4 regions of the Streptomyces sp. NPDC033229 genome follow, and region 2 is predicted to be linked to each of the others. Evidence: riboswitches for the same ligand, from Rfam matches in the RefSeq annotation. Region 2 holds a riboswitch; each other region holds the start of a gene.
The links. Region 2 has a riboswitch for cyclic di-AMP ahead of ACZ53N_RS30475 (M23 family metallopeptidase). Riboswitches for the same ligand answer to the same signal wherever they lie in the genome.

Region 1: linked by a shared signal. The riboswitch ahead of ACZ53N_RS00420 (M23 family metallopeptidase) and the one ahead of ACZ53N_RS30475 (M23 family metallopeptidase) in region 2 are both predicted to bind cyclic di-AMP.
Region 3: linked by a shared signal. The riboswitch ahead of ACZ53N_RS07815 (C40 family peptidase) and the one ahead of ACZ53N_RS30475 (M23 family metallopeptidase) in region 2 are both predicted to bind cyclic di-AMP.
Region 4: linked by a shared signal. The riboswitch ahead of ACZ53N_RS06310 (transglycosylase family protein) and the one ahead of ACZ53N_RS30475 (M23 family metallopeptidase) in region 2 are both predicted to bind cyclic di-AMP.

Annotation. Positions count from the first base shown of each region.
Region 1 is NZ_JBVIQR010000001.1:102,606-109,777, forward strand. Features, by position in the region: gene ACZ53N_RS00410 (M16 family metallopeptidase) at 63-1,418, shown strand; gene ACZ53N_RS00415 (M16 family metallopeptidase) at 1,463-2,830, shown strand; cyclic di-AMP (ydaO/yuaA leader) riboswitch at 3,130-3,283, shown strand; gene ACZ53N_RS00420 (M23 family metallopeptidase) at 3,299-4,102, shown strand; gene ACZ53N_RS00425 (GntR family transcriptional regulator) at 4,368-5,075, shown strand; gene ACZ53N_RS00430 (HPr family phosphocarrier protein) at 5,269-5,550, opposite strand; gene ACZ53N_RS00435 (bifunctional acetate--CoA ligase family protein/GNAT family N-acetyltransferase) at 5,789-7,172, shown strand, end outside.
Region 2 is NZ_JBVIQR010000047.1:30,160-37,331, forward strand. Features, by position in the region: gene ACZ53N_RS30470 (MFS transporter) at 1-1,182, opposite strand, end outside; gene ACZ53N_RS30475 (M23 family metallopeptidase) at 1,364-2,653, opposite strand; cyclic di-AMP (ydaO/yuaA leader) riboswitch at 2,664-2,832, opposite strand; gene ACZ53N_RS30480 (PP2C family protein-serine/threonine phosphatase) at 3,045-4,388, opposite strand; gene ACZ53N_RS30485 (DEAD/DEAH box helicase) at 4,712-6,352, opposite strand; gene ACZ53N_RS30490 (cold-shock protein) at 6,586-6,789, opposite strand; gene ACZ53N_RS30495 (DUF6227 family protein) at 6,993-7,172, opposite strand, start outside.
Region 3 is NZ_JBVIQR010000006.1:80,562-87,733, reverse strand. Features, by position in the region: gene ACZ53N_RS07830 (DUF6875 domain-containing protein) at 1-16, shown strand, start outside; gene ACZ53N_RS07825 (alkaline phosphatase PhoX) at 182-1,336, opposite strand; gene ACZ53N_RS07820 (rodlin) at 1,608-2,018, opposite strand; gene ACZ53N_RS07815 (C40 family peptidase) at 2,363-2,836, opposite strand; cyclic di-AMP (ydaO/yuaA leader) riboswitch at 2,841-3,005, opposite strand; gene ACZ53N_RS07810 (cytochrome P450 family protein) at 3,551-4,750, shown strand; gene ACZ53N_RS07805 (hypothetical protein) at 4,836-5,045, opposite strand; gene ACZ53N_RS07800 (MFS transporter) at 5,201-6,481, opposite strand; gene ACZ53N_RS07795 (amino acid adenylation domain-containing protein) at 6,512-7,172, opposite strand, start outside.
Region 4 is NZ_JBVIQR010000004.1:300,180-307,351, forward strand. Features, by position in the region: gene ACZ53N_RS06295 (DUF501 domain-containing protein) at 1-304, opposite strand, end outside; gene ACZ53N_RS06300 (FtsB family cell division protein) at 369-842, opposite strand; gene eno (phosphopyruvate hydratase) at 982-2,262, opposite strand; gene ACZ53N_RS06310 (transglycosylase family protein) at 2,553-3,284, opposite strand; cyclic di-AMP (ydaO/yuaA leader) riboswitch at 3,289-3,471, opposite strand; gene ACZ53N_RS06315 (transglycosylase family protein) at 3,731-4,744, opposite strand; gene ACZ53N_RS06320 (cytochrome P450 family protein) at 4,911-6,176, opposite strand; gene ACZ53N_RS06325 (DUF6479 family protein) at 6,329-6,754, opposite strand; gene ACZ53N_RS06330 (nucleoside triphosphate pyrophosphohydrolase) at 6,897-7,172, opposite strand, start outside.

The DNA.
Region 1 (7,172 bases), on a different contig from region 2:
TAGTCGCCGCGGCGGACGCCGTGAGGCGGCGCGGGATTTTTCCAGCGATCGAAGGGACGTACATGCCCATGGGTCACACGGCCACGCAACAGGCCGGTACCGGCGGCCTGACAGCGACCGAGCACCGCCTGGCCAACGGCCTGCGGGTGGTGCTCTCCGAGGACCATCTGACCCCGGTCGCCGCGGTCTGCCTCTGGTACGACGTCGGCTCGCGCCACGAAGTCAAGGGCCGCACCGGCCTCGCCCACCTCTTCGAGCACCTCATGTTCCAGGGCTCGGCGCAGGTCAAGGGCAACGGCCACTTCGAGCTGGTGCAGGGCGCGGGCGGCTCGCTCAATGGCACCACCAGCTTCGAGCGCACCAATTATTTCGAGACCATGCCGGCCCACCAGGTGGAGCTGGCCCTGTGGCTCGAGGCCGACCGGATGGGGTCGCTGCTGACCGCCCTCGACGAGGAGTCGATGGAGAACCAGCGCGACGTCGTCAAGAACGAGCGCCGCCAGCGCTACGACAACGTGCCCTACGGCACCGCGTTCGAGAAGCTGACGGCCATGGCCTACCCCGACGGCCACCCGTACCACCACACCCCGATCGGCTCGATGGCCGACCTGGACGCCGCCTCCCTGGAGGACGCGCGCGCCTTCTTCCGCACGTACTACGCGCCGGGCAACGCCGTCCTGTCGGTCGTCGGCGACATCGACACCGAGCAGACGCTCGCCTGGATCGAGAAGTACTTCGGCTCCATCCCCGCCCACGACGGCAAGCAGCCGCCGCGCGACGGCAGCCTTCCCGACGTCATCGGCGAGCAGCTGCGCGAGGTCGTGCGCGAGGAGGTCCCCTCCCGCGCCCTGATGGCCGCCTACCGTCTGCCGCACGACGGCACCCGTGAGGCCGACGCCGCCGACCTCGCCCTCACCGTCCTCGGCGGCGGCGAGTCCTCCCGGCTCCACAACCGCCTGGTCCGCCACGACCGCACCGCCGTCGCCGCCGGCTTCGGCCTGCTGCGGCTCGCCGGCGCCCCCTCGCTCGGCTGGCTGGACGTCAAGACGTCCGGCGGCGTCGAGGTCCCCGACATCGAGTCCGCCGTCGACGAGGAGCTGGCCCGCTTCGCCGCCGAGGGGCCGACCCCGGAGGAGATGGAGCGCGCCCAGGCCCAGCTGGAGCGCGAGTGGCTGGACCGGCTCGCCACGGTCAGCGGCCGCGCGGACGAACTGTGCCGCTACGCGGTCCTGTTCGGTGACCCGCAGCTCGCCCTCAGCGCGGTCGACCGGGTCCTGGACATCACCGCCGAGGAGGTGCGGGAGGTCGCCGCGGCCCGGCTGCGCCCCGACAACCGCGCCGTGCTGGTGTACGAGCCGACCGCCCCCGAGGCCGACGAGAACGCAGGAAACGCAACGGAAAGCGAGACGGCCCAGTGAGCGACGCCGCACCCGCGAGCAGCACGCAGACCGCAGGCCCTTCGATGGAGTTCCACCCCCGGCCGCAGCCCGGCGAGGCCACCCCGTGGGCCTTCCCGGCCCCCGAGCGCGGTGAGCTGTCCAACGGCCTCACCGTGCTGCGCTGCCACCGCCCCGGCCAGCAGGTCGTCGCCGTCGAGATCAACCTCGCGGCCCCCCTGGACGCCGAGCCGCAGGGGCTCGACGGTGTCGCCACGATCATGGCGCGCGCCCTGACCGAGGGCACCGACAAGCACACCGCCGAGGAGTTCACGGCCGAGCTGGAGCGCTGCGGGGCCACCCTCGACGCGCACGCCGACCACCCCGGCGTCCGGGTCTCCCTGGAGGTCCCGGCCTCCCGGCTGCACAAGGCGCTCGGCCTGCTCGCCGACGCCCTGCGCGCCCCCGCGTTCCCCGACGGCGAGGTCGAGCGCCTCGTCCGCAACCGGCTGGACGAGATCCCGCACGAGCTGGCCAACCCGGCCCGCCGGGCCGCCGTGGCGCTCTCCAAGGAGCTCTTCCCCGTGGAGTCCCGGATGTCCCGCCCCCGCCAGGGCACCGAGGAGACCGTCGAGCGCATCGACGCCGCCGCCGTCCGCGCCTTCTACGAGGCGCACGTCCGCCCCGCCACGGCGACCGCCGTGGTCGTCGGCGACTTCACCGACGTCGACCTCGACAAGGCGCTGGCCGAGTCCCTCGGCGCGTGGACCGGCTCCGCCGCCGAACCTCGGCCCGTACCGCCGATCACCGCGGACGACTCCGGCCGCGTCGTGATCGTCGACCGCCCCGGCGCGGTGCAGACCCAGCTCCTCATCGGCCGGATCGGCGGCGACCGGCACGACCGCGTCTGGCCCGCCCAGGTGCTCGGCACGTACTGCCTCGGTGGCACCCTCACCTCCCGCCTGGACCGCGTCCTGCGCGAGGAGAAGGGCTACACCTACGGCGTGCGCTCCTTCGGCCAGGTGCTCCGCTCGGCGCCCGACGGCACCGGCGCCGCGATGCTCGCCATCAGCGGCTCCGTGGACACCGCGTCCACCGGCCCGGCGCTGGCCGACCTGTGGACCGTGCTGCGCACCCTGGCCGCCGAGGGGCTGACCGACGCCGAGCGCGACGTCGCCGTGCAGAACCTCGTGGGCGTCGCCCCGCTCAAGTACGAGACGGCCGCCGCCGTCGCGGGCACGCTCGCCGACCAGGTCGAGCAGTACCTCCCGGATGACTTCCAGGCGCGGCTGTACGAGCGCCTCGCGGAGACGGGGACCGTGGAGGCCACCGCGGCCGTCGTGAGCGCGTTCCCGGCCGACCGCCTCGTGACGGTCCTCGTCGGTGACGCCGCGGAGATCCTGGAGCCGGTCAAGGCGCTGGGCATCGGAGCGGTGACGGTCGTCCAGGGCTGACGGCACGTCGGAGCAGCGACCGGTCGCGGACAGTCGTGGCCGGTTCGTGGCCGGTTCGCGGTCGACGGCACCCGGCGGCGTCCGCGTGGTGCGGCCAACTGGTCCGTAGATAAGCGCATAAGGGAGGCACGCGAGGTCAACGGGACTCGCGTGCCTCCCTTATGTCCGTTTTGAAGGAGAGGTTGCATGTCTGGCGTGTGGTGTACGCCACAAAACCTCAGTTCTGTTTGTCGATCGAAACGCACCCCGATTAGCGTCAGTCCGGCTGACCGTCAGATGTGAGTCGCATCCGCGGCACCGGTCAGTCATCGCCGAGTCCCCAATGGCGCGAGCCAGGGGAGCCGGGGACCCACAGTCCCTGGGGTGAATCGGGTCCCTTTCCGGAGGGAACCGTAGGAGACCTTCCTGCTCCGAACCCGTCAGCTAACCCGGTAGGCGAGAAGGAAGGAAAGGAATGGCCACACACCCATGGCGTTCATAGGTGCCACCGGCAAGCATCGTCGTCCGAGCCGCGCCGTCCGCGTCAGCGCGAACGTGGCGGGCATCGCCACGCTCACCGCCACCGGTGTGGTCGCGGGCTTCGCCGCTCCCGCGCTCGCCGCCACCGACGACGCCCCGCGCGTCCAGGACACGGGCCTCACCCAGGCCGTCGTCATGGGTGACGAGACCGCCGACCGGATCGACGCCCAGGCCGACACCCAGCAGAGTGCCGCCTACGAGGCCGAGGCGCGGCTGAAGGCGGAGGCCGACGCGAAGCAGAAGGCCGCGGACGCCAAGCAGCGTGCGGACGAGGCCAAGCGCAAGGCCGAGGCCGAGCGTGCCGAGAAGGAGCGCGTCGCCCGCGACGAGGAGCGCAAGCGCCTCAACGCCTACGTCTCCCCGATCGACGGCAGTTACGTCTCCACCTCGTACAAGGCCTCCAGCGGCCTGTGGTCCTCCGGCAGCCACACCGGCGTCGACTTCCACGCCGCCGAGGGCACCACGGTGCAGTCCGTGGGCGCCGGCACCGTCGTCGAGGCCGGCTGGGGCGGCGCGTACGGCAACAACGTCGTCATCAAGCACAACGACGGCACCTACACGCAGTACGGCCACCTCTCCTCGATCAGCGTCAGCGCCGGTCAGACGGTCACCGCGGGGCAGCAGATCGGCATCTCCGGCTCCACGGGCAACGTCACCGGCCCGCACCTGCACTTCGAGGCCCGTACGGGTGCCGACTACGGCTCCGACATCGACCCCGTCGCCTACCTGCGCGCGCACGGCGTCAGCGTCTGATCGACGCGTCCGGGACGGAAGTCCCGCGCACATCGCTTGACGAAGGCCCCGGCTCCCGCCGGGGCCTTCGTGTTGGCCGGGCGCGTCGACCGGGAGTATCCACCGGCGCGTTGGCCAAAAAATAGCCATGGATTCCCGGCTCCCATCGGAAATCGCACGGCATTGCAATAGAGTCGCCGAACAGACGTCAATCAGCCGCGTTTCGCGGGGATTAAGGCGGAGGTTCACTGATGCGGGGCCCCACGTGACCGGCAATGGCGACGCAGTGCGAGAAGGCAGCCGCATTTCCGCGCACGCCGTCTGCGCGGCGATCCGCGACGACATCGTCTCCGGGGCCCACCCGCCCGGCAGTCGGCTCATCGAGGAGTTACTGGCCCGCCGTTACGGCGTCTCCCGGGTGCCGGTGCGCGAGGCCCTGCGCACCCTCGCCTCCGAGGGGTTCGTGACCACCCGTCGGCACGCCGGGGCCTGTGTCGCCGAACCCACCGAGCGGGAGGCCGCCGATCTGCTCGACGTCCGCGCCCTGCTGGAGCCGCTCGGCGCCGCACGTGCCGCGCAGCGCCGCACGGAGGCCCATCTGAAGGTGCTGCGCGGGCTGGTCAGGCTGGGGCGGGAGCGCGCCCGGGGCGGTCGTACGGCGGAACTGTGCCCCCTCGGCGACTGGTTCGACGAGACGCTCGCCCAGGCCTCCGGCAGCCCCAGCCTCGCCGCCCTGCTCACCCAGCTACGACTCAAGATCGCCTGGGTCTACGCACCGGAGACCCCGCTGCGGCCCGTCGAGATCTGGGACGCCCACGGGGCTCTCGTCGACGCCGTCGCCCGGGGCGACGCCGAGCGGGCCCGGGCGCTGGCCGAGGCGCGGGCCGGCCGGCCGCCGGGTGAATACCGGCTGCGGCGTGCGGTGCACGTGGGTCGGGCCGGGCGAATGCGAAATCCGAAACAATCCGTAAACACGGTGAGCGCTCGCTCTTAACAAGGATGCGCTATTTCAACGCGCCGTCGAGGGGTGAGGGGCCGGTATTCCCGGTGCGAATTCAGGCCTCATGTGCCCGCGCGAAACGGCCTCATGTGCCCGCGCAGAACAAACGGGGCCGCACAACAAAAGAGCGGGGCCGCGACGACCCCGATCGGCCGCCGCGGCCCCGCCGCGCGCGAAGCGCGGTGCATCAGACGGTCTCCGGAAGCTCCTCGAGCCCCTCGGCGACCAGCTTGGCCAGACGGTCGAGCGCGGCCTCGGCACCTTCCGCCTCGGTGGCGAGGACGATCTCCTCGCCGCCCTGGGCGCCCAGGCCCAGCACGGCCAGCATCGACGCGGCGTTGACGGGGCTGCCGTCGGCCTTGGCGATCGTCACGGGGACGCCGGCGGCCGTCGCCGCACGGACGAAGATCGACGCGGGGCGGGCGTGCAGGCCCTCGGCCCAGCCGACGTTGACGCGGCGCTCAACCATGGTGTTGCCCTTCAAGTCGCTATTGGTTGTCTAGACCAGTGTCTCACGGGGGCGGCGGTGCTCCGGTGTGGTGCTCCCCACGACACCTCGCACCGACACCTCGCACGACACCCCCGACATCGCCCGGACGCCTCCCGCACGACGCCCCGACGCCTCCCGGGCGACAACGGCCCCACCCTGCCCGCGCCACCGGGGGTGAGCCGGGACCGTTGTCGGTCCCCGGCCGTACGCTGGCCCCATGCAGACGCCGTCCGAGCACGCGTACCCGACCCACTGGGAAGCCGACGTCGTGCTGCGCGACGGCGGCACCGCCCAGGTCCGCCCCATCACCGCCGACGACGCGGGCCGCCTGGTCAGCTTCTACGAACAGGTCTCGGACGAGTCGAAGTACTACCGCTTCTTCGCCCCCTACCCCCGGCTCTCCGACCGGGACGTGCACCGATTCACCCACCACGACTACGTCGACCGGGTGGGCCTGGCCGCCACCGTCGGGGGCGAGTTCATCGCCACCGTCCGCTACGACCGCATCGACGCCCGGGGCATGCCCGCCACCGCTCCCGCCGACGAGGCCGAGGTCGCCTTCCTCGTCCAGGACGCCCACCAGGGCCGTGGTGTCGCCTCCGCGCTGCTCGAACACATCGCGGCCGTCGCCCGCGAGCGCGCCATCCGGCGCTTCGCCGCCGAGGTGCTGCCCGCCAACACCAAGATGATCAAGGTGTTCACGGACGCGGGCTACACCCAGAAGCGCAGCTTCGAGGACGGCGTCGTCCGCCTGGAGCTGGACCTCGAGCCCACCGACCGGTCGCTCGCCGTCCAGCGGGCCCGCGAGCAGCGCGCCGAGGCCCGCTCCGTCCAGCGCCTCCTCGCCCCCGGCTCCGTCGCCGTCATCGGCACGGGCCGCGAGGCGGGCGGCATGGGCCGCACCGTCCTGCGCAATGTCCTGGCGGGCGGCTTCACGGGACGCGCGCACGCGGTCAACCAGGCCTTTCCCGAGGGGCTTTCCGTCCTCGAACCCGAGGGCGTTCCCGCCCACCGCTCGGTCCTCGACATCACCGACCCCGTCGACCTCGCCGTCGTCGCCGTGCCCGCCGCCGCGGTGCCGTCCGTCGTCGCCGAGTGCGGCGAGCACGGCGTGCAGGGCCTTGTCGTCCTCTCCGCCGGATACGCCGAGAGCGGCCCCGACGGCCGCGCCCGCCAGCGCGAACTGGTCCGCCAGGCCCGCTCGTACGGCATGCGCATCGTCGGCCCCAACGCCTTCGGCCTCATCAACACCGCCGAGGGCGTCCGGCTCAACGCCTCCCTGTCGCCCGAGCTGCCCGCGGCCGGGCGGCTCGGGCTGTTCAGCCAGTCCGGCGCGATCGGCATCGCCCTGCTCTCCGGGCTGCACCGGCGCGCCGCCGGACTGGTCGGCGTCTCGACCTTCGTCTCCGCGGGAAACCGCGCCGACGTCTCCGGCAACGACTTCCTCCAGTACTGGCACGACGACCCGGACACCGACGTCGCCCTCATGTATCTGGAATCGATCGGCAATCCCCGGAAGTTCACCCGCCTCGCCAAGCGCACCGCGGCCCGTAAGCCGGTCGTCGTCGTGAAGGGCGCCCGCCACGGCGGCGCGGCCCCCA
Region 2 (7,172 bases):
CGACACTGTGAGATAGGCGCTGCTCGCGCCCGCCGAGGCGAAGAAGAGGACGACGGCCCAGCAGGCGGTGAGGGTATTCGCGCTCAGATGGCCGCCGTCGAAGAGCGCGGCCGTGCCGAAGAGGAGCACACCGGACAGCAAATAGGTCGACGAGATCATGATGCGGCGGCCGACGGTGTCGAAAAGCCTGCCGAGGAACAGCGGACCGAGGAAGTTACCGACCGCTATCACCGCGAAGAAGTAGCCGGTGCGGGACGTGGACACGTCATAGAAGGTGGTGAGAATGGCCCCGAAGCCGAAGGTGATCGCGTTGTAGAGAAACGCCTGGCCGATGAAGAGCGCGAGGCCGAGAACCGCCCGTCGCCGGTACTGGGAGAAGACCGTGCGGGCGATCGTGCCGAAGCCGATGCTCTCGCGCTGGTGGATCGTGATCTGCCGCGTGGGTGGCGGCAGCACCTCGCCCTTCTCCATCTCGATGCGTTGCTCGATGGAGGCCACCAGCACTTCTGCCTCTTCACCGCGTCCATGGATGAAGAGCCACCGTGGGCTCTCGGGCACATGGCGCCGTACGAGCAGGATGGCCAGCCCCAGGACGACGCCGAAGCCGAAGGTGATCCGCCAGCCGAGGTCGGCCGGGAAGATGTTGGTGTCCAGCATCAGGATGGACAGCAGCGAGCCGCCGATCGCGCCGAGCCAGAAGCTGCCGTTGATGATCAGATCGACGCGGCCCCGGTAGGTGGCGGGGATCAGCTCGTCGATGGCGGAGTTGATGGCCGCGTACTCGCCGCCGATGCCGAAGCCCGTCAGGAAGCGGAAGAGGAAGAACCACCACGTGGAGAAGGAGAACGCGGTCATCGCGGTCGCCGCCAGATAGACGGCGAGCGTGATCATGAAGAGCTTCTTGCGGCCGAAGAGGTCGGTGAGCCGGCCGAAGAAGAGCGCACCGACGCAGGCACCCGCGACGTACAGCGCCGCCGCCAGGCCCGTGACCTGCCCGGAGGTGATGGACAGGCCGCTGCCCTTCTCGGAGAGACGGCCGGCGATATTGCCGACGACCGTCACCTCCAGACCGTCCAGGATCCAGACGGTGCCGAGGCCGATCACCACCGTCCAGTGCCACCGGGACCAGGGCAGCCGGTCGAGGCGGGCAGGCACGGAGGTGGTGATCGTCGCATTCGTCACACACCCCGAGTTCCCACTCGAACCTGAAGCATTCGCGGCAAAGGTGTGGTTATCGGGACCGATTATCGACGTCGTACGGGACTGGGCAGCAGGCGTAGGGCTTCTACGTTCGTACGAGCTCTTTCCCGCCTTCGCCCCTTACGAACCGCATCCAGCCCTTACGGATGCGGGCCTCGGCCCCTTAAGGCTGCAGGCCTCGGCCGCGCAGCCACGACAGCGGGTCGACCGGCGAACCGCCGCCGGGCCGGGTCTCCAGGTGCAGGTGGGGGCCCGTGACGTTGCCGGTCGCGCCGACGCGGCCGATCACGTCGCCCGCCGAGACCTGGCCCGAGGTGACCACCATCGAGGACAGGTGGCAGTACCAGATCTGGGTGCCGTCGTTCAGCGTCAGCACGACGCGGTAGCCGTACGCGCCCGCCCATCCCGCACTGGTGATCGTTCCGCCGCCGACCGCCTTGACCGGGGTACCGGTCGGGGCGGCGAAGTCCGCGCCGGTGTGGTTCGCGGACCACATGTCGCCGGCCTGGCCGAAGCCCGCGGTCAGCGTGTACGAGCCGACGGGGAGGGAGTACGAGCCCGAGCTGTGGCCGCTGCCACCGTCCGAGGACTCCGACCCGCCGTCACTGCCGGATTCGCTCGAAGATTCGTCAGAAGATTCGTTCGAAGACTTCTCGGCGGCCTTCTCGGCCGCCTTTTCCGCTTCCGCCTTCTTCGCCTCGGCCGCCGCCTCGGCTTCCGCCTTCTCCTTCTCGGCCGCGGCCTGCTCCGCCTTCTCGGCCGCCGCCTTCCGGTGGGCCTCGGCGGCCTTCTTCGCCTCGGCCTCGCGGGCTTCCTCGTCACCGAGGTTCTGCTGGTGCTCGGCCTGCTGGAGGATGCGGGCGCGCAGCGCCTCGCCGGCGTCGGACGTGCCCCGGGCCGCCTCCTCGGCGGACAGTCCCGCCTGGGTCAGCGGCTGATCGGCGCCGGGTGCCTGCGCCGCGGCGGAGCCGGAAGCGGAGTCCGTCTTCTTGTGGTCGTCATCCGCCAGCAGCGCACCGAAGCCGGGGATGTTCTGGGCCACGTCGGGCACGGATATCGGCGCCGCCGGGCGGTCCTGGGCGGTCGCCATGCCGCCCGCGCCGACCGCCGCGATCACGCCGACGCCGAGGACCGCACCGCTGCGGGCCATCGTGCCGCCGCGCTGCTTGACGACGCGGTGTCTGCCACGGATGGGGGCGACGGACTCCGCGGTGGGGTTCCACACGTCCCCGGGCTCCCCGGCCGGCTCGGCGGCGGCCATGGGGGTCACGGTGGGTTCCACGGCAACGGCGGGCTCGGCCGCGGGTGTCAGGGGAGTCATGTACGCGGGCACGATCGAAGGCTCCGGCGCGTAGGTCCCGTACAGCTCGGACGGCTCCGGCTGCTCGTAGGACCCGTACGGGCCGTACGACTCGTACGGACCATCGCCGAGGGCAGGCTTGTTGGACGCCACGAGGGCGACTCCTTTCCTTCCTTCTCGCCTACCGGGTTAGCTGACGGGTTCGGAACAGGAAGGTCTCCTACGGGCCGGAGTACGGCCCGATTCACCCCAAGTTTGGTGGTTCCCCGGTTCCCGGTTGTCGCTGGTGGTGCAGGTGGTGCTGTGCCCGCGGGATTCGGCGAAGGCGCACGGTGCCGCCTCTTGCGGCGGCTGTGACGACCGCGCTGCGTTATCGAACGTTAATAGACATGGCTGGCGGATTCCAAGCTGAACGCCCGAACCCACCGGCTTTCGGGGCCTACTTCACAGGACACGCGGGCTTCACAGGAGGCGAGTTACTGCGCGCTACCGGAACACCACGGAGTTGATCGACCGTCAGTCGATATCCGCGGCGCGCACCGATTCAAGATCGATTACGGTCGCCAGGAGAAGCGACGGGAGAAGTGGTGGGAGGAACGGCAGGAGACGCGTGCGAGGAAACGTGTGTCCGCGTGGACGTCACGGTCGCGGTGAGGGTGCCCCGCGCGGCGGCCACGGGGTGGTGGAGGCCGTCACCGCGCCGGATCGCCAGCAGGGCCATGTCATCGGCCGTGTGCCCGCCCGAGTGCTGCGCCACGTCCGCGGCGAGTAGGTCAACAAGCGCGTCCGGGCTCCGGAACTGCCTGCCGCGCAGCCGCTCCTGCGGGACGTAGAAGACGCCGTCCGCGTCCCGGGCCTCCGTCACCCCGTCGGTGAACAGCAGCAACGTCGAACCCGCCGGGAACTCCCGCTCCTCCGCCCGGTCCGGCCACCCGCCCAGGTCCCCCATGCCGAGCGGCAGCGCGGGCACCTCCGGATACATCTCGGCCACCCGCCCGTCGGCGTGCAGCAGCAGCGGGGGCGGGTGGCCGCGGTTCACCAGGCGCAGCGTGTTCGCCCCGGGCGGCACTTCCGCCAGCACGGCGGTGGTGAAGCCCTCGGCCTGATCCAGGTTGGCGCGCCGTCTGCCCTCCCGCCGCAACGCGTGCTCCAGCCGTGCGGCGAGCGCCTCCAGCGTGCGCTCCTGCTCGGCGGCCTCCCGGAAGGCGCCGATCACCACCGCGACGGCCTCCACCGCGCCCAGGCCCTTGCCGCGTACGTCGCCGACGATGACGCGCACGCCGTGCGGGGTGTCCTGGACGGCGTAGAGGTCGCCGCCGATCCGGGCGTCGGCCTGGGCCGCCACGTAGCGCGCGGCGACACGCAGCCCGGCGATGCGGGCCGGCGGCGTCGGCAGGACCGCGCGCTGGGCGGCCTCGGCGATGCCGCGCACGGAGGCAAGCTGCTGGTCACCGTGGCGCACGATGCGGTTGAGGCCGAGGGCGAGGAGCGAGACGGCCATGACCGTGGTGACCTCGGTCGCGGACTCGGCCGTGTCGTGTACCCGGTGGTAGACCGCGAGGGTGATGGCCGCTCCCACGGCCGCCAGGGCGGTCGCCGCGGTGGCGCGCAGGGACAGCAGGGCCGCCGCGATGAGGGGGGCGGAGCAGAAGAAGGGGGCGTAGGTGAAGCGGGGCGGGGTGAAGTAGTCGAAGGCGGCGCCGCCGACGATCAGGAGGGCCGGGAACCATCTCGCTGCGCGGCGGGCCGTGGTCCAGTGGGACTCCCCGCTGTTCCGCGGCGGCGGGTTCCACGGGGGGTTCGAAGCCGGGCCTCGGGCCGGGCCGCAGGCCGGTTCACGTGCCGGGTCGCGTGTCGAAGCCGACCCGGGCTCGCCTCGCTTCCCCACCGTGCTCTCCTGACCGGCCGTCCCGCGCGTATCCCCTCAGCCTCGCGTGCGACGCTCGCGCGGGCGAGTGGGGCTGCGCCGTTGGTGGGCGGGGCGGGGCCCGGATACGCCTGGGGGCTGCGGGCCCCCGCCTGCGGCGGCGAGCGCCGCTCGCCTGTCCGGCGGATCTTCGGCCGCGGGCCGTCCTGGCCGCCTGCGGCGGCGAGCACCCTGCGGGCGCGTCCTCAAACGGCCGGACGGGCTGGTTTTGGCTGAGCTCAGCCAAAACCAGCCCGTCCGGCGTTGAAGACCGTGTTGACGACCGTCAGGTCACTCCGTACGCGTCACGCCGCGGACGGGCGACGGCCACCGCCGCCCGTGCCGCCGCCACCGCTGCGACGGCCGCGGCCGACCGCGTTGCCCGGGCGGGTGCCGGAGCGGCGGGAGCCCTCCGTGCCGTTGCCGAAGCCACGGAACGGACGGCTGCCGCTGTTGCCCGAGCCGCCCGTGGCGGAGCCGGAGGCGTCCGTGCGGGTACGGCCGCGGCCACCGCGGCTGCCGCGCGAGCTGGACGACTTGCCGGTGCCCTGCGGCTGGGCCGGGGCCGGGGGCGTGATGACGACCGGGACGCCGCTGGGCTCGCGGGCGCCGGTGATGCGGGCGAGCTCCGGGTCGGTCGGGTACGTCTTGATGACGTTCGGCGTGATCTGGGCCGTGGTCATCATCCGGGACATCTCACGGCGCTGCTCGGGCAGCACGAACGTGACGACCGTGCCGGACTCGCCGGCGCGCGCGGTACGGCCGCCGCGGTGCAGGTAGTCCTTGTGGTCGGTCGGCGGGTCGATGTTCACGACGAGGTCGAGACCGTCGATGTGGATGCCGCGCGCGGCGACGTTCGTCGCGACGAGGGCGGTGACCTGGTCGGTGCGGAACTGGTCCAGCGTGCGGTTGCGCTGCGGCTGGCTCTTGCCACCGTGCAGCGCGGCGGCCCGGACACCCTCGGACAGCAGCTTCTTCACCAGGCGGTCGGCGCCGCGCTTGGTGTCCACGAACATGATCACGCGCCCGGCGCGGGCGGCGACCCGGGTGACGGAGTCCTTCTTGTCCTGGTCCGTCACGTGGAACAGGTGGTGGTCCATCGTGGAGACCGCGCCGACGGAGGCGTCGACGGAGTGCGTCACCGGGTCGGTGAGGAAGCGACGGACGAGCCGGTCGACGTTGCGGTCGAGGGTCGCGGAGAACAGCATGCGCTGGCCGTCCGGGTCGACCTGGTCGAGCAGCTTGGTGACCTGCGGCAGGAAGCCCATGTCGGCCATCTGGTCGGCCTCGTCCAGGACCGTGATCCGCACGTCGCCGAGCTTGGCGTCACCGCGCTGGATGAGGTCCGCGAGGCGGCCGGGGGTCGCGACGAGCACCTCGGCGCCGCGCGCGAGGGTCTGCGCCTGGCGGCCGATGGACATGCCGCCGACGACCGTGGCGATCCGCAGGTTCACGGCGGTCGCGTACGGGCTGAGCGAGTCGGTGACCTGCTGGGCCAGCTCACGGGTGGGGACGAGGACCATGGCGAGCGGGCGCTTGGGCTCCGCTCGGCGGCCCGCGGTACGGGCGAGCAGCGCCAGGCCGAAGGCCAGGGTCTTGCCGGAGCCCGTGCGGCCACGGCCGAGGACGTCGCGGCCGGCGAGCGCGTTGGGCAGCGTCGCGGCCTGGATCGGGAACGGCTCGGTGACGCCTTCGCGGGTCAGCGTGGCGAGCAGGCCGTTCGGCATGTCGAGCGCGTCGAAGGTCTCGACGGGCGGCAGCGCGGGGGTCGTGCTGACCGGCATCTCGAACTCGCCCTGGAGGGGAGCGGCGGCGGGCTTGCGGCCCTTGGACTGGCCGCCACGGGGCTGACCGCCACGGGAGGACTGCGGGCCACGCGCGCGCGACGGGCGGGCGGTGCCGCCGTCGGCGGAGGACGAGCGGGCAGGGCGGGCTGAGCGGGTCATTCGGGGACCTTCCCTCAATGGGGTGGCACGCCCGAGATCAAGGACTTCGCATCGCGAGGCCGTCCGGGACGGACGGCGGCGGAAAAGCCTGGGCGCGCTGGTGCGGGGGCAACAATGGGGCCCGCACCCAGTGGTGCGGGCCCCATTGCGTTAATGCTCTATGCGATACCCGGTCGAGTCATCGGGCCGAAAGGCCTGTCAATGACTCAATCGACCGGGCGGGCATCCGATCGTCAGGCAGCGACGATGTTCTCGGCCTGCAGGCCCTTCTGGCCCTGCGTGACGTCGAAGGAAACCTTCTGGCCCTCGAGCAGCTCACGGAAGCCGGAGGAGGCGATGTTCGAGTAGTGGGCGAAGACGTCCGGGCCGCCGCCGTCCTGCTCGATGAAGCCGAAGCCCTTTTCAGCGTTGAACCACTTCACGGTGCCAGTAGCCATGTCTATCTCCTTAATGGGATGGGCCCCATACCGGAATAGACCGGCAAAAAACAAAAATGCGCCTTCGGTTACAAAACCGTCAGGCGCACACGAGTTCATGGGTACCACAACTGCAACTTGAAAGACCATAGCACACACAGGCGGCCCCCCGTAACCCCCACCGCCGCCCCGGGTTCTCCGGGGTCCCGCCGTGGGCCGCCCGGCTACAGCTCCACGCCCTGCGCGCGGGCGTGCCGGTCCGCCGCCACCTCGGCCTCCGCCTCGTCGAGGTAGACCTCGCACACCAGCCGGCCGTCGGCCGTCAGATTGTGCTCCAGCTCCCAGAGGCTGACCTCGCCGCCGCCCTCCAGCAGAAACGCGTGCTCGTAGAAGCGGCACCACGT
Region 3 (7,172 bases), on a different contig from region 2:
CGGGCTGACCCCCTGAGCCGGCCCGCGTGGCCCGGGGGTCCGTGTCTTTCCCACCGCTCCGCAAACCCCGCCCCACTGCACCGCGGGGGTTCCTCGCCCACCCCGCGCAGTGATCGTTCCCAGCCGCGACGCACCCCCCGGATCGGGTGAGTCACCACGCTTGTCCGTTCTGCACCAGCCTTTAGGCGCGGAAGGGGCCCGTCACCTCGTAGGTGATGCCGCCCGAGGAGCTTCCCGTGGTTCCGCGCTGGCTGGAGAAGTACAGCCGCCTGCCGTCCGGCGAGAAGGCCGGCCCGGTGATCTCGGAGCCGGGCTGGCCGTCGATCCGCAGGAAGGGGGTGACGACGTCGTCCGGGGTGATGAGGCAGATGTCCATGGTGCCGCCGTCCTCGGCGACGAAGAGGTCGCCGGAGGGCGTGCCGGTGACGTTGTCCACGCCGGTGAGCGGTGCGCTGCCGCTCACCAGCGAGTCGTCGTAGGCGAGTTCGATGGTTCCGGCCGCCGCGTTGTACTGCCAGACGCGGTTGTCGCCCTTGGTGGTGAACCAGCAGGTGTCGTCGGCGTAGTAGCAGCCTTCGCCGCCGTTGAAGCGCTTGGCCCCGGAGACCTGATCGCGGGTGGCCGTGCGGGCGCCCGACGGGTCGGGGACGGCCCCCCAGGTGACGGGTCCCGAGGTCCCCGAGCCCATTCTGAGCACCTCGAGCTTCCCGGCCGAGAGGTCTCCCCAGGTGGTGGGCGTGAAACGGTAGAAGCAACCGTCGGGGACGTCCTCGGTCAGGTAGACCGCCTTGCGGACGGGGTCGGCGGCGGCCGCTTCGTGCTTGAAGCGGCCCATCGCGTCCCGTCGCACCGCCGCCTTCTTGCCCCACGGGTCGGTCTCGTAGACGTAACCGCGGTCGACCTCCTCGCAGGACAGCCAGGTGTTCCACGGTATCCTGCCGCCCGCGCAGTTCTGGCGGGTGCCGGAGAGCACGCGGTACGCCGCGACGACGGTCCCGGCGGCATCGAAGCGCAGCGCGCTCGCTCCTCCGGAGGGGTTGATCTCCGAGTTGGAGACGTAGATCCAGCCGGCGCCGTCGGCGTAACAGGCGCCGCCGTCCGGGGCGTTGTGCCAGGTGTAGGAGGTGCCGGAGACCTGTCGTCCGGACCGGGCGACGACCCGGGCCGTGAAGCCCTTCGGCAGCCGGAGTCCGTTGCCGTCGGCGGCGCCGAGCGGTCCGTAGGGGCCGGCGCCCGGCTGGGCCGGGCTCGCGTAGGCGGCGCTCCACAGTGAGCCGCCGAGCGCGGCGGCCGAGGTGCCGACGACGGCCGCACGCAGGAAGGTGCGACGTTCCACGGTCACTCCAGGGGAGTTGGGGGGTGCCTCATCACCGACCGGCGGCGAGGCCTGGTCTCCCGGACCATAAAAGCGCAGAGTTGACAGTACATCAACAAGAGGTGAATCCGGGGTGATCCTCTTCCGGGCCCATTCCTCGCTGCGGACCCCGAGCCCCCGTGATAATCCGCCCGTTGGACAAGGTGATCAATTGCGTCGGCATACGAGAATCCCCCTGCTCCGGATCCCGCGTACCCGGAGCAGGGGGATGAACACCAAAGGCTCCTGGCCGTCAGTGCCCGTCGTGCACGCTGTTCCCGGAACCGTTGCCCGACAGGATCGGAATCTCGTCCAGGATGTGCGACAGCTGGTCGTCCCCGTCGCTGATCGTGGAGTTGTCGGTGCACTGCTGCTGCTGCTGCGACGTGAGGATCGGGATGTCCTGGACACCGATGTTGATCAGCGCGATGAGGGACTGGAGGCCGATCTTGCCGATGCCGAGGCACGGCTTGTTGAGCGTGCCCTGGATCAGGCTCATCTGCGGGCTTTGCTCGCCGCCGGTCTTGGTGTTGCCGTAACCGGTCTTCGCAGCGTTGCCATTGGCGACGTCGTTGTTGTCGTTGCCGATCGCCATCGCGGGAGCGGTGATGGCGCCGACCGCGGAAACCGTCATCGCGGTCGTGGCGAGTACCTTCTTGAGCACGTCCATGCCTTTCGATCGATTAGCGCCCCTCACAAGGAAGCGACCTGAGTAACTCCGGTCGATTTAAGAAGTTCCGGACATTCACTCATTTGAGCCAGCCGGATCATGGGCGGCGACATCGAAAGGCAACCGTCAAACGACCCCGGCCCACCGGGAGACAGGGCGGGCAATTACGCGCGCACGCGGGGCGCGCCTTCGGGAGCGGCCAATGGGGTGACGGGCGCCCGGGCGTTTCGGATTCGGGCTGGTAGCGTGCTGCGCGCAGCGGTGCCTCCGCGGCCGTCAGCCCGCCCGGACATGCCCCCACAAGAGCGTCCGGGCGGGCTTTTGCACAGCCTCAAGGGCTACTTGACGCGGCCGTACCAGACACTGTTCGTCCAGATCTTCTCCAGCCGCACGGACTTGCCCGGCTTCGGAGAGTGCCAGATCTGATTCTTCCCGGCGTAGATCCCCACGTGGTAGACGTTGCTGCCCGAGTGGAAGAACACCAGGTCGCCCGGCTGACGTGAGCCGGACGAAAGATGCCTGGTCTTGTTGTACTGCGAAGCCGCGGTGCGCGGCAGTGCCTTACCCGCCTTCTTGAAGGCGTACAGCGTCAGGCCCGAGCAGTCGAAACGGTTCGGACCGGTGGCGCCGTACTGATACGGCGACCCCTTCTTGGAGGCCGCGATCTGCAGCGCCTTCGTTCCCGGAGTCGCCGCCTGTGCGTCGGTTGCCAGTGACGGGATCAGCATCGACGCGGTGACGGTGGCTGCGGTCAGAACCGATGCGGTTCCGGCCCGGGAAAGGAGTGCGGGTATGCCAGGGAACGCAGACATGCCAAAGCCCTTCGTCATCCGCCTACGAAAGGTGACCTGTCGGGTTCGGGCTGACAAAGTTGCCCGGCCACATACGTGGCTTCACCCCAAGAACCACTGCCATCGTGGTTCGTCGTGCTTGGGTCTCCCGCTCCTGCCGATCCTTGATCTGAATCTGCACCCGGACGGCGGCAGGACTCGGCGTCCGCCCGGGTCGCCCGCCTCTGTGACGGGTTCTTGTGTTCGAGCAAAGATCCTGCATCATCAACCACTCAAAACCAGAGCCCAAACAGCCTTCTGTGAACTTGTTCACTTCGCGTCGACTCAAGGAACCGGAGGCCGATTTCACCCCGCCCGAACCCCTGTCAACAGCCCTCATGCAGCGGAAATCAGCGTCGGGCCGAGCGTGAAATCGACTGGATATCAAGGGAGTTACCGGCGGTCGCGGCCGACCCCCGCAGGGCGTCGACAGAGCGGCCCGGCGCGCGTCCGCCGGTTCCGTGGGCCATGCCGCCCGGTGACTGAATAACAGCCTCCGCATTGCGTGCGAACCCGTCGGATCGACGAGTGATGAGCGATCAGGGCCCCGCGCGTTCGCGCGCGATGACGACGACTCCTCCCCGCACCCCTCGAAGTGTGGACAACCCCCCATTTGATGCTAGGGTCGGCCCATCAAGTGGGGGGTAATCCCCATTTGAGCTCCGGTCATGCTCCCGGACGACGAAGGGAACGCTTGTGTCCACGCCAACTCTCGAGGACCTCACGCCCGTCGGCACGGACTTCGCCAAGGACCCGTATCCGCTCTACGCGAGCCTGCGGGAGCGGGGCCCCGTCCATCGGGTGCGCACCCCCGACGGGCGCGAGTCATGGCTGATCGTCGGCAACGACGAGGCCCGGGCCGCCCTGACGGACCCCCGGCTGCGCAACGACATCCGCTACTCGCCGGACTGGGAGGACGACGGCGGCTACGCGATCGGCCTGAACATGCTCCAGGTCGACCCGCCGCACCACACGCGCCTGCGCAAGTTCGTCGCCAAGGAGTTCACCCCGCGCCGCATCGAGGCGCTGCGCCCCCGCATCGCGCGGTGGACCGACGAGCTCCTGGACGCGATGCTGCCGCTCGGCCGCGCCGACCTCGTGGAATCCTTCGCGCTGCCGCTGCCCCTGACGGTCATCTGCGAACTGCTCGGCGTGCCCGTCGGTGACCGCCCCGCCTTCCGCGAGTGGTCCAACGAGGTCGTGCTGCCCAGCAGCCCGGAAGCCGCCGGCGCCGCCGCCCAGGCGATGACCGCCTACTTCGTCTCGCTCATCGAGGCCAAGCGGCATGCGCCCGGCGACGATCTCCTCAGCGCCCTGACCACCGCCACGGACGACGACGGCGACCGGCTCTCACCCGACGAACTGCTGGGCATGGCCTTCGTCCTGCTCGTCGCCGGCCACGAGACCACCGTCAACCTCATCTCCAGCGGCGTCCACGAGCTGCTGCGCCACCCCGACCAGCTGGCGGCGCTGCGCGCCGACTGGTCCCTGCTCGACGGCGCGATCGAGGAGATGCTCCGCTACGACTGCCCGGTGGAGCGGTGCGCCTTCCGCTACACCGCCGAGCCGGTGGAGATCGGCGGCACCACCATCCCCGCCAGGGAACCGGTGATCGTCGTGCTCGCCGCGGCGGCCCGTGACCCCCGGCACTTCCCCGAGCCCGACCGCTTCGACATCCGCCGCGAGGCCCGCGGGCACCTCGCCTTCGGCCACGGCGTCCACCACTGCATCGGCGCCCCGCTCGCCCGGATGGAGGCGGCCATCGCCCTCAAGGCGCTGCTGGAGCGCTGCCCGGACCTCGCCTTCGACATCGACCCCGCCCACCTCGCCTGGCGGCCCAGCATGGCGCTGCGCGGACTGATCGGCCTGCCCGTGAGGTTCACGCCGCAGCGGTAGCGCGGCTTCCCGGGGCGTACGTACGGCAGTGGCCCGAGCCCGTCGGTCTCCGAAGGGTTCGGGCCACTGCCGTGGCGGGCCGGCCTCAGCCGCCCGAGCCGGCGGGCGGGCGGTTGTCGGGCACCTCACGGCCCGGCCACATGTCGCCCCGCTCGTCCGGCCGCACGCCGCCCCGCTCGCGCAGCGGCGGGAGCACCGCGTCCAGTTCCTGGTCGTTCGCCAGGTGGGCGGCCTCGGCGGCGCCGCGCAGGACGTCGCGGCTCACAGCGTCGCGGGCCGCGCTGAGCCGGACCACGTAACCGTCCTTGGCCAGGGCGTACTCATGGGATCCCGCCGTGGAGCGGTGCCACGTGCCGCCCTCCCGCCGTCGTCACCGATGACGCCGACGGACTGGGCGGCCACCTCGAAGCCGGGCACGCTCGTGACGTGGATCAGCTCGATCACGCTCCCTCATGCCGCTTTCACGGGCTCCGAGGAGAGCGGAGTCGTCTTGAAATCACGCATCGTGCGCAGCGGTGAGCACAGCAGCACCAGCGGGGCGAGCACCAGTCCGGCCGCGAAGATCCACAGCGTCTCCCGGACGCCGATGAGTTCGCCGAGGGCGCCGGCCAGCAGGCCGCTCAGCGGGAGGACGCCCCAGACCAGGAAGCGCATCGTGGCCGTCATCCGGCCGAGCAGGTGCGGCGGGCACTCCGTCTGGCGGTACGTCACCTGGCAGATGTTGTAGAGGGTGATGCCCGCCGACTGGATGACCGCGCCGAGGACGAACAGGCCGATCCGCCAGTCCTTCTCCGCGAGCGGCAGCAGCAGTCCGAACGGCGCGGTGACCAGCAGGGACAGCCAGGTGAGCCGGGCCGCGCCGATGGCCTTGGAGAGCCGGCCGACGACGAGCGCGCCGAGCATCGCACCGATCGTGGATACGGCAAGCACCCAGCCGACCGCCGCCGCCGGCAGCCCGACCGTCCGGCTGAGGAAGAGGACCTCAAGGGTGATGGTCGCGCTGAGGAAGAGGTTGGTCGCCGCGGTGTTGAGGGCGATGAGCCGCAGGATGCGGTGGCCCAGGACGTAGGACAGGCCCTCGCGGATGTCCGTGAGCAACCCGCCCTCGCGGTCCGCGGCGGGCGGCTCCTCGCGGGCGTCGATGCGCCCGAGGAGAATCACGGAGGCCAGCGAGGTGACGGCCTGGCCGGCTATCGTCCCGGCCGCGCCGAAGGCCTGGACCAGGAATCCGGCGATGCCGGGGCCGCCGAGCTCGGCGGCGGAACGGACCGTCTCCAGCTTGGAGTTCCCCTCGATCAGCTCGGAGTCCCCGACCAGCGTGGGCAGATAGCTCTGGTCCGCGACGTCGCCGAAGAGCCGGGCGCAGCCCAGCAGCAGCGCCACGGTGTAGAGCAGGGCCATGGAGTGCAGGTCCAGCAGGTACGCGAGGGGGACGGCGGTGAACAGCACGACGCGCACCGCGTCCGCGGCGATCATGACGTTGCGGCGGCGCATCCGGTCGACCCACGCCCCGGCGGGCAGTCCGAGCACCAGCGCGGCCGCCTGTTCCGCGGCGGCCAGCAGGCCGACCTCCCAGGGCGAGGCGTGCAGGGTGAGCACGGCCATCAGCGGGAGTGCGACGTAGGTGATGCTGCTGCCCAGTTCGTTGCAGATGTGGGAGGACATGAACAGCCGGAAGTCGCGGCGGCGCCGGCGGTCGGGCGCGGCGCGTTCCGCGGTGGAGACGGACACCTGGGGTTTCCTTACGTGGGGATCGTCGGTCTAGCGGGACGAGGCGGCGGCGAGCGGCCGGTCCGCTGTCCTCGCGGGGTCCGGCAGGGCGCGGGGGTCGAGCTTGCCGCCGGGGGTGCGCGGCAGCTCGGCCAGCACGACGACATGGGACGGTACGAGGTAGCCGGGCACCCTGTCACCGAGAAATCGGCGGATGTCGTCGGGCTCCACGGTGGTGCCGGGGGCGGCCACGACGTAGGCGGCCAGCTGAGGTTCGTCCCGGTCGCGCAGGGCGCGGGCCACCACCTCCTCGACCGCCGGGTGCGCGGCGACGGCCGCCTCGACCTCCTTGAGCTCCACCCGGTGCCCCCGGATCTTGACCTGGTCGTCGGAGCGGCCGAGGAACGCGAGCGTCCCGTCGGCGCCGCGCCGGACGCGGTCCCCGGTCCGGTACATGCGCGCGCCCCGCTCGGTGGTGAAGGGGTCGGCGACGAACCGCTCGGCCGTCGGGCCCGGCCGGCCGTGGTAGCCGCGGGCCAGGCAGCCGCCCCCGATGTACAGCTCGCCGGCCTCGTCCGGGGCGGCTTCGCGCAGTTCGCCGTCCAGGACGTAGGCGCGGGCGCCCGGCAGCGGTACACCGAGGGGGATCACCTCGTCGCCGGGGCGCCCGGCGAGTGCCTGGGGTCGCGGCTCGTAGGTGGTGGCGGTGATC
Region 4 (7,172 bases), on a different contig from region 2:
CGCGGTAGGCGTCGGCCAGCTCCGGGTCGCTCTGCAGCCGGGCGGTCATGTCCTTCATGACGCCGTCCGCCTCCAGCGTGCCGATCGCGGAGGCGGCGCGCGGGCAGGTCAGGTAGTACAGCGTCGGGAACGGCGTGCCGTCCTCCAGACGCGGCTGCGTCTCGACGACGTCGGGGTTGCCGCAGGGGCAGCGGTGCGCGATGGCCCGCAGGCCGCGCGGCGGGCGGCCCAGCTGCTCCTTGAACGCCGCGATGTCCGCGTCGGTCGGCTCGGTGGGCTCGGTCTTCGGAGGAGGGGTGTCCATGTGTCGCTCGTACTCGCTCGTACTCGGTGTTCTCGAATGGTCGGGGGCAGGCCCGAAAGGGCCCTTACGGGGAGTCCGTGGCGTCCACGCCGTCCCAGAGGTTGCTGTACCAGGGGCGGTTGGCCGCGCCCTGGTCCGTGCGGCGCTTGGCGGGCCCGCTGCCGTCCACCACGCTGTAGCCGGTCTCGCCGGGGCGTACGTAGTGCAGGTGCTCGCGCGCCTGCTGCTCCACGTACGCCGGGTCCTCCAGCCGCGCCTTCTGCTCCTGCAGCCGTTTGACCTGTTCGCGGGCGCGCTCGGACTGACGCCGCTGATCGGCGATGTCCGAGCGCTGGGTGACCCACTGGCGCATGGGGTAGGCCAGCGCGACGACCAGGGAGCAGACGACGAGCGCGAGGAGCGCGGCGCGGCCGGTGAGCCGGCTGCGGCGGGGCGGCCGCGCGCGGTAGACCCGGCCGCCCCGGGCCGTCGGGCCCTGTACGAGCACCGTGCCGAGCGCCTTGAGCCTGGTCGCGGTGGGCAACCGTTCCGCCGCCACGTCGCCTCCCCGTGGTCTCTGAACGAACGTACGTCCTCGGCCACGGTACGGGACCGTGGCCGAGGACGTAGTGAGGCTGCCGTCTGTCCCGGGAGGGTTTTCGGCCGGGGCCGTTCAGCGCCCGTTCACAGCGGGTATGTCAGCCCTTGAAGCGCGGGAAGGCGCTGCGGCCGGCGTAGACCGCGGCGTCGTCGAGGATCTCCTCGATGCGCAGCAGCTGGTTGTACTTGGCGACGCGCTCGGAGCGGGCCGGGGCGCCGGTCTTGATCTGGCCGCAGTTGGTGGCGACGGCCAGGTCGGCGATGGTGACGTCCTCGGTCTCGCCGGAGCGGTGGGACATCATGCACTTGAAGCCGTTGCGCTGGGCCAGCTCGACGGCGTCGAGGGTCTCGGTCAGCGAACCGATCTGGTTGACCTTGACCAGCAGGGCGTTGGCGGCGCCCTCCTCGATGCCGCGGCCGAGGCGCTCGGGGTTGGTGACGAACAGGTCGTCACCGACGATCTGCACCTTGTCGCCGAGACGCTCGGTGAGGGTCTTCCAGCCGTCCCAGTCGTCCTCGAACAGCGGGTCCTCGATGGAGACCAGCGGGTACGCGGCGACGAGCTCCGCGTAGTAGTCCGTCATCTCGGCGGCCGAGCGGGACTTGCCCTCGAACTCGTACGAGCCGTCCTTGAAGAACTCGGACGCGGCGACGTCGAGCGCGAGCGCGACGTCCTGGCCGGGGGTGTAACCGGCCTCCTTGATGGCCTCGAGGATGAGGTCGAGGGCCTCGCGGTTGGAGCCGAGGTTCGGGGCGAAGCCGCCCTCGTCGCCGAGGCCGGTGGACAGGCCCTTGCGCTTCAGGACGGCCTTGAGGGTGTGGTAGACCTCGGTGCCCCAGCGCAGCGCCTCGGAGAAGGACTCCGCGCCGATCGGCGCGATCATGAACTCCTGGATGTCCACGTTGGAGTCGGCGTGCGACCCACCGTTGAGGATGTTCATCATCGGAACGGGCAGCAGGTGCGCGTTCGGGCCGCCGAGGTAGCGGAAGAGCGGCAGGTCGGACGCCTCGGAGGCGGCGTGCGCGACGGCGAGGGAGACGCCGAGGATGGCGTTGGCGCCGAGCGAGCCCTTGTTGTCGGTGGCGTCCAGGTCGAACATGGCCTGGTCGATCAGGCGCTGCTCGGTGGCGTCGTAGCCGACGAGCTCCGGGCCGATCTGCTCGATGACGGCGAGGACGGCCTTCTCGACGCCCTTGCCCATGTAGCGGTTCTTGTCACCGTCGCGGAGCTCGATGGCCTCGAAGGCGCCGGTGGAGGCGCCGGACGGCACGGCCGCACGGCCCGTGGAGCCGTCGTCGAGGCCGACCTCGACCTCGACCGTGGGGTTGCCTCGCGAGTCGAGGATCTCGCGAGCTACGACGACGTCGATAGACGGCACGTGCGTCTCCTTCGTGTGTGTCTGGAGTTCTGCCCCCGAGCCTAACGGGCTCCGGGGGTTCCCCCCGCCGGTGGACCACCTGGCGAGCCGAAAAACCGCACAAATGCCGAGATCATCGGACGAATAGCCGATGTGTTCGCCGAGCGGAGAACGCGGACACGGGAGCCGTCAGGGCCGCGTCGCCGGAAACGGCGGAGCCCCGCCCCGGCGCGCCCCGGGGGGAAGGCGCGTCGGAGCGGGGCGGTCCGCTGTGAACACCGGTGGCGCGGCGCGGTGGCCGGCCCGCCGGATCAGCTGAGGTGCAGCTGCTGGCCCACGAAGATCAGGTCGGCGTTCTCGACGATGTCCTTGTTGAGCTCGTGCAGCTTCTGCCAGCCGCCCTTGACCTTCTTGGCCTCGGCGATCTTGGCAAGGGTGTCGCCGGCCTTGACCTCGTACTCGCCGTCGCCCTTCTTGAAGGACTTCGGGGTGGCCTTGGGCGCGGTCTGCTTCGGGGCCGGGGCCGGAGCGTCGTCCTCGTCGTCGGACTGGAGCTGCGGGGCGGCCTTCGGGGCGGTCTGCTGCGGGGCCTGGCGCTCGCTGCGGTCCGCGTGCGACTTGGTGGAGGTGCCGCGCGAGGAGGAGGAGCCGGAGGTGTCGACGTCGGCCTTCGGGCCACCGGCGGTCAGACCGCCCGCGCCGGCGCAGCCCCAGGCACCCGGGCCCTGCATGGCGAGCAGCTTCTCGGCGACGGCGATCTGCTGGCTCTTGGTGGCGTGGTCGGCGCGGTCGGCGTAGGCCTGGCCGCCGGCGGCGTTCCAGGAGGACTGCGAGAACTGCAGGCCGCCGTAGTAGCCGTTGCCGGTGTTGATGGACCAGTTGCCACCGGACTCGCACTGCGCGACGGCGTCCCAGGTGTCGACGGAGGCGGCGCTGGCGGAGGTCGCGGCCATCAGGGGCGCGGCCACGGCGACACCGGCGACGCCGGCGAGCGTGACGATACGAACGGCCTTGGACGGACGGCGGTGCTTGCCCTTGGACATAAGTCGGTTTCCTCACCGACGCCTACGAGGTGAGCTGTCGGGTTCGGGCTGTGAGTTGCCCGGCCTGGTGTGCGGTGCACACTCGGCTTCACCCCAAGCCGTCCCGCCCCTGTCGATCATGTGATCGGCTGGACCGTTCCGGCGCCTACCTTGGTTCCCCCGCTCCTGCCTACGGCGCTTTCGCGACGACCCCTCCGGCCGCCGGCAGGATTCGGCGTGGCGGCCGTGGTGCTCGCGGTGGCGAGCGGTGACGACGTTAGACACAGCTGGCGTACGGGTTCAAACCCCTGATTCCAGCCACAGTTGCCTCTTGTTACCCACGGGAACACCTCGTTTCCGCAGGTGAGAGACCGTGAACAAACTCCGGACGACCGCCTTCCGACCAAAAGTCAACGAGACCCATGTCTCACTTTCGACTGGAACGGACATTCCCCCCGAAGTCTGCTCTATTTCCCGGCTTTCTTCTTGACCTCGAGCTTCTGACCAGGCTGGATCAGGTCCGGATCGGCCCCTACCACCTTCTTGTTGTCCTGATAGAGGGAGGACCAGCCGCCCTCGACGGAGTGCTCCTCCGCGATGACTGACAGGTTGTCACCGGGGCGCACCGTGTAATCGTCGGTACCCGGCTGCTCCGTACGCGCGCCGCCGTCCCGCGAGGCGCGGCCGTCGTCCGAACGCGGCGTCCCGGCGTGGTCCTTGCCCGCGCCCGTGCCGTCCGTGCCGTTCGGGCCATCCGTGCCGTCGGGCGTCGGCGTGCCGGAGGAGCCCGAGGGGGTGCCGGGCGTGGTCGAGGGGATCTCGGTGGGGTCGTCCGTGGAGGGCTTGCGGTGCTTGCCGCCCTCTGAGGAACCGTCCGTGGGCTGCGTGGAATCGCCGGGCACCGGCTCGGTGGGCTTGCCGGTCCCCGTGGGCGCGGACGGCGAGGAAGAGGAGTCGGGAGACGAGGGGGACGGCGAAGAGGAGGGCGAGGACGGCTTCTCGGAGGGAGAGGGCTTCGTCGAGGAGTCGGGCTTCTTTGAGGAGTCGGGAGAGGGGGTCGACGGCGTCGAAGGGGTGTTGCGCGTCGGCGCGGGCTTGGCGGGCGCCTCCGGCTCGGGGGTGTGCGTACTGCCGGGGTTGACCTCCGGCGCCTTGCCGCCCTTCGCGAGCCCCGAGGACACCGCGCAGCTCGGCCAGGCGTCCGGGCCGCGGCTCGCGAGGATCTGCTCCGCGACGGCGATCTGCTGCGAGCGGCTGGCGAGGTCGGGGCGCGGCGCGTAGTCCGTGCCGCCGTTCTGCTGCCACATCTCCTGCGTCATCTGCAGACCGCCGAAGAAGCCGTTGCCTGCGTTGGAGCTCCAGACGCCTCCGCTCTCACATCGGGCGACCTTGTCCCACGTCTCGGCCTCGGCGGCGTTCGCGCCGGTGGCGGCGAGCAGCGGCATGGCGAGGGACGCGCCCGTCACCCCCGCCGCGACCACGATTGCCGGTACCTGACGGGGTCTGCGGTGTCTACCGTTGCCGGAGCGCATGCGTTGGCCTCTCGTTGGCGGCTCAGTTGATGGTGGTCGAACATAGCGACGGACCACAGGAGTCACAAGCCGGTGTAGCGGAGGTCACGCGAAGGTCACGTGAGTTGACGTATGGTCATCTGATACGCGGAGTGAATTCCACCGGAAGCGTGCGTAGACCACGCATAATCAGCCCGCCGCGCCACCTCAACTCCTCCGGATCGGCGGCGAGTCGCAGATCCGGCAGGCGGCGCAGCAGCGTCGCGAGCGCTGCCTGCCCCTCCAGCCGGGCGAGCGGCGCGCCCAGGCAGTAGTGGATGCCGTGCCCGTACCCGAGGTGCTGATTGTCACGCCGGGACAGGTCGAGGGTGTCCGGCTCGGCGAACCGCTCGGGGTCGCGGTCGGCCGCCGCGAGCACGACGAGCACGGGGTCACCGGCGGCGATGCGCTGTCCGCCCAGGGTGATCGGCTCGGTCGCGAACCGCCAGGTCGCGAGCTCCACCGGCCCGTCGTAGCGCAGCAGTTCCTCCACGCCGGTGGCGAGCAGGCTCTCGTCGCCCCCGTCCAGGGCGCGTTGCAGGCGCTCGCGCTCGCCGGGGTTGCGCAGCAGGGCGTAGACGCCGTTGCCGATGAGGTTCACGGTGGTCTCGAAGCCGGCGAACAGCAGGATGAAGGCCATCGCGGCGGCCTCGTTCTCCGTGAGGTGCTCGCCGTGGTCGCTGGCGCGGATGAGGCCGGAGATGAGGTCGTCGTCCCCGCCTTCTCCCAGTTCCTCCCGCTTGCGGTGGATCAGCTCGGCGAGATAGCCGCGCATCTTCTTCACCGACCGGGCCACCCCGCCGCGCGGCCCGCCGCCGTGGCGGATCATCATGCCCGCCCAGTCGCGGAAGTCGTCCTGGTCCTCGCGGGGCACGCCGAGCAGATCGCAGATCGCGTAGATGGGCAGCGGGAAGGCGAACTCGTGGATCAGGTCCGCCTCGCCCTTGTCGATGAAGGCGTCGATGAGCTGGTCGGTGAGCTCCTGCACGCGCGGGGCGAACTCGGCGACGCGGCGCGGGGTGAAGGCCTTCGACACCAGCCGGCGCAGCCGGGTGTGGTCCGGCGGGTCGATGTTGAGCAGATGCGTCATCAGGTTCGCGCTGCGCTCGCCGGGAATGCCGACCTTGCCCTTGCCGTGCGCGGACTCCGAGTGGTGCGCCGGGTTCTTCGACAGCCGCTGGTCGGCGAGGGCCTGGCGGGCGTCGGCGTAACGGGTGACGAGCCACGCTTCGACGCCGCTGGGCAGGGCGGTGCGGTGCACGGGCGCGTGTTCGCGCAGCCAGGCGTACGCGGGGTACGGATCGGCGGCGAATTCCCAGGTGAAAAGGGGCGGCGCGGGGGGTGTGTCCTTGTCGTCGTGCACCCCCCGACGCTACCCGGTGCCCTGCGGGTCTTGACCTGTGCACCTCCGCTGCGCGGCGGTGTCCTCAATCGCCGGACGGGCTGCAAAAGCAGCCCGTCCGGCGATGAGGACCCGCCCGCAGGGCGTCCGCCGCCGCAGGCGGCACAGACGGCCTACGTGTGACCGCCGCCGCCGCTGCCAAAGCCACCGCTGCCGCCCTCGTGCCACTTCTTGCGCTCCTCCGACAGCTCTTCCTCGTGGCTGGCGGGGTTCAGCTCGTGCGGCAGCATCCGGTGTTCCTGGTCCTGCGGGGGCACTTCGTTCGATTCGTGGTGCTCGGTGACATAGCCGACCGTGCCCTCGTCGTCGTCGTGGCCCGGGCCGTGGTCCGGCGTCTTCGGGCCTTCCCGCTGCTCGTCCGGCGTGCTCCACGCGCCCATGCGCCGCTGGGGCGCGGCCGGGGGCGGCGGTTCCTCGTCACGTTTCCGGCGTCCCCAGAAGACGGCGACGATCAGGAGGATGGTGACGATCACGCCGACGACCGCGGGCGCGATACCGACGAGGTGGTCGCGGTTGGCGAGGTCCATGTTCTCCAGCATGCGGTCCGGTTACCCCGCCTGCGCGCGGACAGCCCCGAATCTGGGCCGAACGGGTGCCGTGCCCCGTCCCGGGTGGTGTCCCGGATCCGGCCGGTCCCGATGTGACCGGATTCGCGGCCCGCCACCCGGACGACCGGCGGGGTCAGTCCGCGGTGGGCGTGCTCTCGGCCGCGCGGATCGCGTCGCGGTAGGCGCGGGCCGCGGCCCGCAGGGCGGTCTCCGGCTCGACGCCGTCCGCCTCGGCCCGTACGGCCAGGGCGAGCAGCTCGTAACCGACGCCGTCCCCGGCGGGCGGGGTCACGTCCAGACCCTCGGACCGGGCCCGGGAGGCCAGCTTCGCGGCCAGGGCGAGGGCCGGCTGACCGAGCGGAACCCCCTCGGTGACCGACTCGCGGTCCTTCTCGACCGCCTTCGTCCG